Regions from separate parts of the Rhizobium sp. BR 249 genome, predicted to be linked through region 1. Evidence: riboswitches for the same ligand, from Rfam matches in the RefSeq annotation. Region 1 holds a riboswitch; each other region holds the start of a gene.

Region 1 (3,269 bases):
GGCAGAAGCGCCGACGGTGAACCTGCCGGCCGAGTCCTGCAGAAGGCGGCCCTGCGTGAGCAGTTCCTGGCAGGCCGCGTTGGTTTCTTCGACCATTGCCGCGTTCTGCTGTGTCGCCTGATCCATCTGGTTGATCGCGCCGTTGATCTCCTGCAGGCCTGTCGCCTGCTCGCGATAGGACTGGACGATGGAGGCGATGCTGTCGCTGATGCGGTTGATCTGCTCCTCGATCTTCAGCAGGGCATCGCCGGTTTGGTTCACCAGTCCGACGCCGGCTGCAACCTCATCGCCCGATACATTGATCAGGTTCTTGATTTCCTTCGCGGCATTTGCCGAGCGCTGGGCGAGTTCACGCACTTCCTGGGCGACGACCGCAAAGCCCTTACCGGCCTCGCCGGCTCGCGCGGCCTCGACGCCGGCGTTCAGCGCCAGCAGGTTGGTCTGGAAGGCGATCTCGTCGATGACGCCGATGATGCGGCCGATCTGGCTGGAAGAGGTCTGTATCCGGTCCATCGCTCCGATGGCATCACGCACCACCGTGGCCGAGACATGCGCGCTGCGCTTCGTCTCCTCGACCAGCTGCCCGGCACTTTCGGCCCGCTGCGACGATGTTCTGACCGTCGTCGTCACCTCATCGAGCGCTGCCGCGGTTTCTTCCAGTGCTGCCGCCTGCTGCTCGGTGCGTTTCGCGAGCTGATCCGCGGAGGATGCCAGCTCGCTCGAGCCGCCTTCGACTGCGACGGAGGCGGTCTTGATCTCGGTCAGCGCGGCTGCGACCGCTTCGACCATGCGGTTGAAATCCTGCCGCAATTTATCGAATTCGGGGCCGAGGTCGGCGAGGCGCGTGGAGAAGTCACCTGCGGCAAGCCGTTCCAATGCATTGGCGAGCGTGTTCATTACCAGCCGCTGGGTGTTGCTCGACTCTTCCGTCAAGGATGCGTTGCGCGCCCTTTCGGCATCGAGAGAGGCGCTCTGCTCGGCAGCAGCCCGTTCCCTTTCGACCTTCACAATCGCTTCCTCACGGAAAACCTCCAGCGCCCGCGCGAGGAAGCCGATTTCGTCGCCATTTTCCCTATAGGTGACGGGAGAGGCCAGGTCGCCTTTCTGCAGAGCGCTGATTCTTCCACTGAGGATTCTGAGCGGGCGGCCGACGAGGCTTCGCATGGCGAGAAGGAATGCGATGACGGCCATGGCGGTGATCACCGATTGCGTGATCAGCGAAACGAAGACTTTCTGCTGGACTTCGGCAGCGATCTTCTCGACGGACCAGTTCGTCACGATGTAACCGGTGGCCTTGCCCGACTTGTCCAGCGGGAGGGGCGCGATGATCGTGACGACACCGGCCGACACTCCGCCGTCGTCGATCGTCGTTTTTTCCGGCTTGGCACCGAGGCTCTTCTTCAAATCGTCGGTTGCAGGCAAGCCGCCGATGCCGTCGCGTGTCCAGGTATCGACGGCGGCGAGATCCGCGTTGAAAGCGGCAAACTGCACGAGGTCGAGCGAGGGATCGTCGCGGTAGAGCGAATAGGCCTCTCTAACGGCATTCGCCTTGCCCCATTTCACGCCGCCGGCGGCCACGGATGCGAACTGTTCCACATCCTTGGACCAGTTCGTTTTGGCGCTATCGATCAATGCCTGGGTTTCATGCATCCAGGTGTAGGCGGCGAAAGCAGAGATGCCGCAGAGATTGACGGCGACGATGATTGCCGACAGCTTGGCTGTCAGAGGCATCGTTTTTAGAAAATGGAACATGCCGCGGGGCCTCGAAACGCAGCGCAGTCGGAGCTGCTCTCGACTGGCCTATCAACACGGGCATCGACGCCGGCGGTCGCAGCATGAGCACTCATGCCCATGTCCTCCTTGCAACCCAAAACGCGCAATTGCAGTCTGTATTTTTTTTGTAAAGAAATGATAAAGTGAAAGGGCTTTGGTGCGCATTATCCGGCTCGGCTTGCCGCAGCCCCCGTTTCCTGAAATAGATGCGCCGTCAGGTGCCCGCCGTCGAGGCGGGAGAATCGGGAATCCGGTGCAAGGCCGGAACGTGCCCAACGCTGTAAGGCCGACGTCTGCCGTTCAACACGCCACTGGTTTTCGCCGGGAAGGCTGCGGCAGACGGATGACGCCAAGTCAGAAGACCGGCCTGGCGAGATAGACCCAACCCGCGCGGACGGCGGGCGGTTGCGTTGTTGGGGATTTGACGATGCGACCCTTTGACGAGGATGCCCTGTCAGCGGCATCCGGTTTTTCCATGGCCGAACGCGAGGCCGTCTATCACGCGATCATGACGCGGCGGGACGTTCGCAGCCAGTTTCTGCCCGATCCCTTGCCTGACGATGTCGTGGAGCGGCTGCTGACGGCTGCCCATCACGCGCCTTCCGTCGGCTTCATGCAGCCGTGGAACTTCGTTCTGGTTCGAAGCGCCGAGGTGAGGGCTGAGGTGCGCGATGCCTTCGTGAAGGCGAACGAGGAGGCGGCGCTGATGTTCGAAGGCGAGCGGCGGCAGGCATACCGCTCGCTGAAGCTCGAAGGGATCGTCGAGGCGCCGCTCGGCATATGCGTGACCTGCGATCCCACGCGCAGCGGCAGCGTGGTGCTTGGGCGCACGCACAATCCCAGGATGGATAGCTATTCCACAGTCTGCGCGATCCAGAACCTCTGGCTTGCGGCCCGCGCCGAAGGCATCGGCATCGGCTGGGTCAGCATTTTTCGCGAAGACGATCTGAAAGCCATTCTCGGCATACCCGATCATATCGAGGTGGTCGCCTGGCTTTGCGCCGGCTTCGTCGACCGGCTCTATGACGAGCCCGAACTCGCGGTCAAAGGCTGGCGGCAAAGGATGCCGCTCGAAGAACTGGTCTTTCACGATGAATGGGGGCGGAGTGAGCGCTGATCAGCGTCGCAATCATTGCTGCTGGGGCTGCGGGCCGGGGTTTGCCGGATTGGCAAGGTCGATCGAGCCCTGGTCGCCGGCCAGGAATTGCGGGCCGACCTGGCGGACCTTGTTCTGCGTGGGATCGTAAGGACGTTCCGGAACGGATGGCTGCTGCGGCGGCGGCGCTACCGCGGCATCCTTTGCCGGCGGATTGGTATGGATGGTGGTGATCGAACCCTGCTGCGGCGGTTGGCTCAGAGCCTGCTTGCCGCGCATCTCATTGTAGTAGGCGGTGAGATTGCAGGCGCAGGCGTTTTTTTCGCCGGGTGCGCGGTTCTTATAGGCGAATGCGTTCTTCATGGCGCTGTAGGGCGTGCCTGTCGCCACCGAGATCATG
Region 2 (3,269 bases), on a different contig from region 1:
GAAGGCGACGCCCTGCATGATGAGGATGCCGACGCCGGCGCAGAAGACGCCGAGCAGCAGGGCCGGGACATAGTCGGCCGGCACGACCGAACCGAAGCTGCCGATATCGATGGTGAAATCACCCTCGGCAAGCAGCCTTGCGACGAGCGTGGACACGAGGGCGGAGGTGACGACCGGCGTCAGCGACACGATCGTATAGGTGCCGATGATCAGCTCGAAGGCATAGAAGGCGCCGGTCAGCGGTGCGTTGAAGGCGGCGGCGATGGCGCCGGCCGCGCCGCAGCCGACGAGGACGCGCAGGTCGGAGCGGCGAAGCTGCAGCTTCAGGCCGAATTTCGAGGCGAGGCCTGCGGCAAGCTGGGTATAGCCGGCCTCCAGGCCGACGGAGGCGCCGAAACCGTTGGAAATCAGGTTCTGCACGGCGACGATGATGCTGTCGGTGAGCGACAGGCGGCCGCCATGCAGCGCATTGGCCTCGATCGGGTCGACCATCGGCTTCTTTCGCCGTTTCGCCAGCACGAAGAACAGCAGCCCGAGCAGCAGGCCGCCCATGACGGGAGCGGTGAGCAGCAGCAGCTTGTCGTCGATCAGCGATGAACTCAGCCTTTCGTCGTCCGAGATACCGAAGACCAGCTGGTGCAGTTCATTGGAAACGAAGCTCATGCCGGTGACGGCAAGTCCCGAGGCGATGCCGACGACGGCGCCTGCCAGCGACAGGCCGACCTCGCTGCGGCGGGTCAGCGCGCGCAGCCGCCCCGGGTCGAAGAAAACACGCAGCGCGCGCAGGCGGCGCCGATCCAATTTCATAAGCATGGCTAGACAACTAGGCGGGGAGAGACCCGGTCAAGGGTGACGGTGCAGTCCGCTTGCAACGGAATTGCGGCGAAAAGCCGGCGCGCCGATCAAATATTCATAACGTAAGCCTCTGATAAAAGACGATATTTCCGGTAGAGTCAGTCGTATTGGCTTGGAAGCCGCAGGTAATCCGCGCCGAGAGCGGCTGCGAAGGCCGGTTGACTTCAATCCCCGGCTTGCCTAACCATCCTGACATAACGGATGGTTCCGGATCGGCGTTGCGCCCTTCCGGATGAAAAGGGAATGTGACGGGGTGGACCCAAACCGGGCGCCTTCATCACAGCCGACCCCGCGACTGTAGAGCGGTCAGGGTCTTCCATCCGGCATCGAGCCCTTTTCGCCGGCAGCCAGCAATGGTGCGGGCGGGCGAAGCGGAGGAGATGCCGGAAAAGCCACTGGACATGCATGGTGATCAACCGGGGCCGGACGCCTCTATTTCTACGAATCGTCCACCTCTTCGCCAATGCAGCCGGGAAGGCGAGGCAGATCCGCCGGCACGATCAGGGCGACCGGAAACGGTTTGCCCCGATCGCGGCCGATACCCGCGAGCCAGGAGACCTGCCATCCCGTGCCGGGCGAAAAGCCCACCCCTGGGCAAAGCGCCCGCTGCCAGCACGGAGGTTGTTTTGGCTGAACGACTGAATTCAGCGCTGCCTTGTGTGGTGCGCGCCTCTCTCTCTTCCCTCATTCCTGTGCTTGTCACAGGAATCCAGCCACCGCGCGTCTGCGCGGTGAATGAAGCTATAACGCTGTTGAATGAGTCTTTCGTGCCCAAGGACTTGGACACGCTGGATTCCTGTGACAAGCACAGGAATGAGGGAGGTCGAGGAGCACGCGCGCTTCCTCTACTGGCGGTGTTGTCATGACCACCACCCTCATCCTCGGAGGCGCACGCTCCGGCAAATCCCGCTTCGCCGAAAACCTCATCATCGCGACCGGCCTCGATCGTCATTACATCGCCACCGGCCGGGCCTGGGACGATGAGATGCAGGCGCGTATCGACCAGCACAAGGACGATCGTGGCCCCTCCTGGATCACCCATGAGGAGCCGCTGGAGCTTGCCGAGCGGCTTGCGGCCATCGATGGCGAGGGCAGGGCGATCCTGGTCGATTGCCTGACGCTGTGGCTCACCAATCTGATGATGGAGGGGCGCGATATCGCGGTTCAGGCTGCGGCGCTTGCCGCCTTTCTGCCGCAGGCGAAGGCGCGGCTCGTCATCGTTTCCAATGAAGTCGGCCTCGGCATCGTGCCGGAGAACCGCATGGCGCGGGAGTTTCGCGACCATGCTGGAAGGCTGCACCAGATGATCGCGGCGAAGGCTGCGGAAGTTTATTTCGTCGCGGCAGGGCTGCCGCTGAAAATGAAGGGTTAAGTGCATGAACCAGCAGAAAATCCCCGCAACCGTCATCACCGGCTTTCTCGGCGCCGGCAAGACGACGATGATCCGCAACCTGCTCACCAATGCCGGCGGCAAGAAGATCGCGCTCATCATCAACGAGTTCGGCGATCTCGGCGTCGACGGCGATGTGCTGAAGGGCTGCGGGGCGGAAAACTGCACCGAGGACGACATCATCGAGCTGACCAATGGCTGCATCTGCTGCACGGTCGCCGACGATTTCATTCCGACCATGACCAAGCTTCTGGAGCGCGACCAGCGCCCGGATCATATCGTCATCGAAACCTCGGGCCTTGCCCTGCCGCAGCCGCTCGTCGCCGCCTTCAACTGGCCGGATATTCGCAGCGAAGTCACCGTGGACGGCGTCATCACCGTGGTCGATAGCGCCGCCGTCGCGGCCGGCCGTTTTGCCGACGATCACGATGCCGTCGATGCGCGCCGCGCCGAGGATGAATCGCTGGATCATGAAAGCCCGATCGAGGAACTGTTCGAGGACCAGCTGACCTGTGCCGACCTGATCGTGCTCAACAAGACCGATCTGATCGACGCCGACGGTCTCGGCCGCGTGAAGAGCGAAGTCGCCTCGCGCATTGCCCGCAAGCCGGTGATGATCGAAGCCAGGAATGGCGAGGTGCCGGCCAGCGTGCTGCTCGGCCTCGGCATCGGCACGGAAGACGATATCGCCAACCGCAAGTCCCATCACGAACTGGAGCATGAGGATGGCGAGCCGCATGACCACGATGAGTTCGACAGTTTCGTCGTCGAGCTCGGCGCAATCGCCGATACGGCTGTGTTCGTCGAGAAGCTGAAGGGCGTCATTGCCGAGCATGACGTGCTGCGCCTCAAGGGCTTCGTCGACGTTTCCGGCAAGCCGATGCGCCTGCAGCTGCAGGCCGTGGGTGCCCGTATCGACCAGTATTTCGACCGCGCCTGGGCGCAGGGCGAAACGCGCGGCACGCGCCTCGTCGTCATCGGCCTGCACGAGATGGATCAGGGCGCGGTGCGCAAGGCGATCGAA
Region 3 (3,269 bases), on a different contig from region 1:
TCGACGGAGAAGATGGTGACGTTGCGAGCCCACTCCTCGATCTCGGCTTCCTCGTCCAGGATCGGCCGCGAGAGGATCTTGCGCTCGAAGGCGTAGCGGTTCGGCAGTCTGGTCAGATGGTCGTGGGTGGCTGTCCAGTCGGCCTTCGCCTGTGCGGTGGCGCGCAGCTCCATTTCCTTGCGCAGGTCGGCGATGCGCAGCACGGAATAGATGAAGCTCATGGCGCCGGCGATGCCGAGGGCAAGAATGAGCTTGTTCGCTCCGTACTTGCCGAAACCGGTCATGAAGGAGACGAGGCCGTCGTCGAAGTGCAGCAGCGTGCTGAGGATCCAGAGGGTTACTCCGAACACCACGACTGACACGCATTGCCTTCCGGCCCTGCTTTGGAAAAACGCCGGCATTATTGCCTTCTCCATCTCCACCCTGCGCCGAGGTATCACGAAAATCTGAAATGTTCGTTGAAACCAGAAGGCGAATTGTTGGAGAAGCAGCCTGTTTCGGCGCTACAGGGGCAGCGATTGCGCTGCGGCCGTTCGTCGGCGCGGCTGGGAAGACAGGGGAGTCGGGTTGAACGGCGAGGGGAGAGAGCGGGAAGAACGAGGGCGAGCGTGCTGCCGCATCGCTCGCCCTGTCTCGCTTTTTCAGGCGGTGACGATCAGCAGCGGGACGCTGACGACCAGACCGACCAGAATTACGGTGAACGTCGCAACCCGCATCAAACGCAGGCGCCGCGTACGCTCCCCACTCCAATCATATGTCATGTCTTCCATCTCCTTGGGACAAGGAAGTAGTCCCGGTCAAACCCGGTTCAATAGAGATGACGCTATTTGCTTGCGTAAGGCTGGACAGTATGAGGGGTATCTAATTCTCTAGAAGCGCAGTGACCAGCGCTGTCCATTGCTGGTCATACGAACGACCGCCAGCGGCTCGACGTCGATGAGCCAGAAGGACGGGAGCGGCGCCTCAAGCACATGCGCGGTCGCCGCCCGGATGACGGCCGGGTGGGTGACGGCGATCACATGGCCTCCGAGCAGGGATTGCTCGTCCATCCAGCCGGCGACGCGCCTGCGCAGGCCGAGAAAGCTCTCGCCTCCGTGTGGGGCGGCTTCCGGATCGCTCATCCAGACCACGAGATTCTCCGGCTCTTCAGTCCCGATCGCCGCTATCGATCTGCCGGCCCAGCGGCCATTGTCGCAGTCGGCAAGCCGCTGTTCCATTTCGGCTTCGAGACCGAGTGCTGCAGCGGTCTGGCGGGCGCGCAAAGCCGGGCTGGTGACGATACGGTCGGCGTGGGGCAGGCGGGCCATCCTGCCGGCTTCCTCGACCGCTTTGTCTTCCAGCGGTTCGTCGAGCGGAAACAGGGCCTTGCGGCTTGCCGCCGTCGCGCCGTGGCAGATCCAGGTGAGGCGCGTATTCACCATCGTTCCGATCTCCGCAATGTGGTGGGGACGGCGCTTTGCCGGCTCGTGAAGTTTCGTTGACAGTCTCTCCGGCGTGCAGATATAACCGTGGCGTTGCGGGTTTGGAAGCCGGTGGAAATCCGGCGCGGTCGCGCCACTGTGACCAGCGTGTCGAAACTTCTTCGCGCTGGAAGTCAGACCCTGCCGCACAACACTCTTTCGACTGAACGCGTCATTCCGGAGGAATACATGTCTGACACTACTTTTGCACCTGTCGCGGCACCGGCGCCGATCCCGGTAGGGGAAATCCTGCCCTGGGCGATCTTTGGCGGCCTGCTGATGCTGATCGTTCTCTATTTTGTCGGCACCGAGGAAGGCGCGATGGCGCTGTTCAACGGCATGTATGTGCACGAATTCGTGCATGACGCCCGCCATCTCCTCGGCTTTCCCTGCCACTAAAGCGCATCGCGATCTTTCAGATTCGCTTCTCGCGCTTTAGGTCTTTGTTTTACGCATGTCGTTCTCGCAAAACCGCTGCACAGTTTTGCGCGACATGCTTAGGGGGATACTGACATGGTTGGAAATCTTCTGCTTCGCGGCATGCTCGCGGGCGTGATTGCCGGCATCCTGATTTTTGCCTTTGCCCATACCTTCGGCGAGCCGCTGGTCGATGCGGCGATCGCCTTCGAGGAGGCGAGTGCCCAGGCGGCCGGCGAAGCCGCCGAACCTGAGATCGTCAGCCGGGCCACGCAGGCCGGTCTCGGCCTTTTCACCGGCGTCATGGCCTACAGCATTGCTGTCGGCGGGCTTTTTTCGCTTGCCTTCGCTTTCGTGCACGGCCGCCTCAGCAGCCTTTCGCCGCGCGGCACCTCGGCCGTCATCGCCATTGCCGCCTTCGTGGCGGTCGTTCTGGTTCCTGCCGTCAAATATCCGGCCAATCCGCCGGCGGTCGGCAATCCCGATACGATCGGTGTCAGGACCGAGCTGTTCTTCCTGATGATCGTCGTTTCGCTCGCCTCGCTGATTGCGGCGGTGGCGCTTTCGCGCCGCCTTGCCGGACGCTTCGGTCTCTGGAACGGCGCGATCATCGCCGGCTCCGCCTATCTCGTCTTCATCGGTGCGGTTCTCTATCTCTTGCCGCCGATCAACGAGGTGCCGGAGAATTTCTCGGCGATGGTGCTCTGGCGGTTCCGCACGACCACGCTCGGAATGCACGCGATCCTTTGGGCAGCGCTCGGTATTGTTTTCGGAGCGCTGGCCGAAAGGCGTCTCGGCGCCAAGAGTGGTCTACGGCCAGCTTTCCGGTGATCCGGCGCGACGACAGGCTTGGTGTTCTCCTTGGGGCAAGCCTGCTTCTCATCATCGCCGGTGACGCCTGCGCGCATTCTCGCAGCGCAGGCGGCAGCCATGGCGGTATCGATATCCCGGAAATTTCCCACGGCGAGATGGCAGTGATTTCGGACTATCGCCGTGGGATCATCGACCTCGCATCCCGTGCAGTCGATACCAACGAGCCGTTCCGCCGCGTGCTGAACTATGCCGAGATCCAATATTCCTATTGCCTGTGGGGCAGGGTGCCGGGCAGCGTGACGGACGAGGAAAGTCCGTTCAACGAATGCGCCCATGCCTATCTCGCGGCAACGAAAGCCGTGCTGATGGCGATGCGGGAGATGCCGCTGGAGGCGCCTGCAGCAGGAGAAATCATCTCCGCCGTCGACGCCGATATGGTGCGGCGTGGGCTTGCGCTCGTCACCTGCCAGTTCAGCGGCGAGGCCTTTAACACGGCCGATATCATCAAGCCGCGCTGGAGCAAGATACCACTTCATTTCGCCAGCATGGCGTCACTGGCGGGGCTTGCCGCCTTGTTGG

What was found. Region 1 has a riboswitch for cobalamin ahead of bluB (5,6-dimethylbenzimidazole synthase). Riboswitches for the same ligand answer to the same signal wherever they lie in the genome.
Region 2: another riboswitch for cobalamin. It lies ahead of cobU (bifunctional adenosylcobinamide kinase/adenosylcobinamide-phosphate guanylyltransferase); the one in region 1 lies ahead of bluB (5,6-dimethylbenzimidazole synthase).
Region 3: another riboswitch for cobalamin. It lies ahead of QD408_RS05370 (CbtB domain-containing protein); the one in region 1 lies ahead of bluB (5,6-dimethylbenzimidazole synthase).

Annotation. Positions count from the first base shown of each region.
Region 1 covers NZ_JARWKX010000024.1:77,362-80,630, reverse strand. Annotated here, with positions in the region: gene QD408_RS21175 (methyl-accepting chemotaxis protein) at 1-1,752, opposite strand, end outside; cobalamin riboswitch at 1,973-2,159, shown strand; gene bluB (5,6-dimethylbenzimidazole synthase) at 2,201-2,890, shown strand; gene QD408_RS21165 (DUF2865 domain-containing protein) at 2,903-3,269, opposite strand, start outside.
Region 2 covers NZ_JARWKX010000026.1:2,336-5,604, reverse strand. Annotated here, with positions in the region: gene QD408_RS21690 (chloride channel protein) at 1-813, opposite strand, end outside; cobalamin riboswitch at 1,041-1,436, shown strand; gene cobU (bifunctional adenosylcobinamide kinase/adenosylcobinamide-phosphate guanylyltransferase) at 1,718-2,227, shown strand; gene cobW (cobalamin biosynthesis protein CobW) at 2,232-3,269, shown strand, end outside.
Region 3 covers NZ_JARWKX010000004.1:29,044-32,312, reverse strand. Annotated here, with positions in the region: gene QD408_RS05380 (putative bifunctional diguanylate cyclase/phosphodiesterase) at 1-401, opposite strand, end outside; gene QD408_RS05375 (histidine phosphatase family protein) at 870-1,418, opposite strand; cobalamin riboswitch at 1,474-1,624, shown strand; gene QD408_RS05370 (CbtB domain-containing protein) at 1,650-1,859, shown strand; gene QD408_RS05365 (CbtA family protein) at 1,974-2,708, shown strand; gene QD408_RS05360 (hypothetical protein) at 2,705-3,269, shown strand, end outside.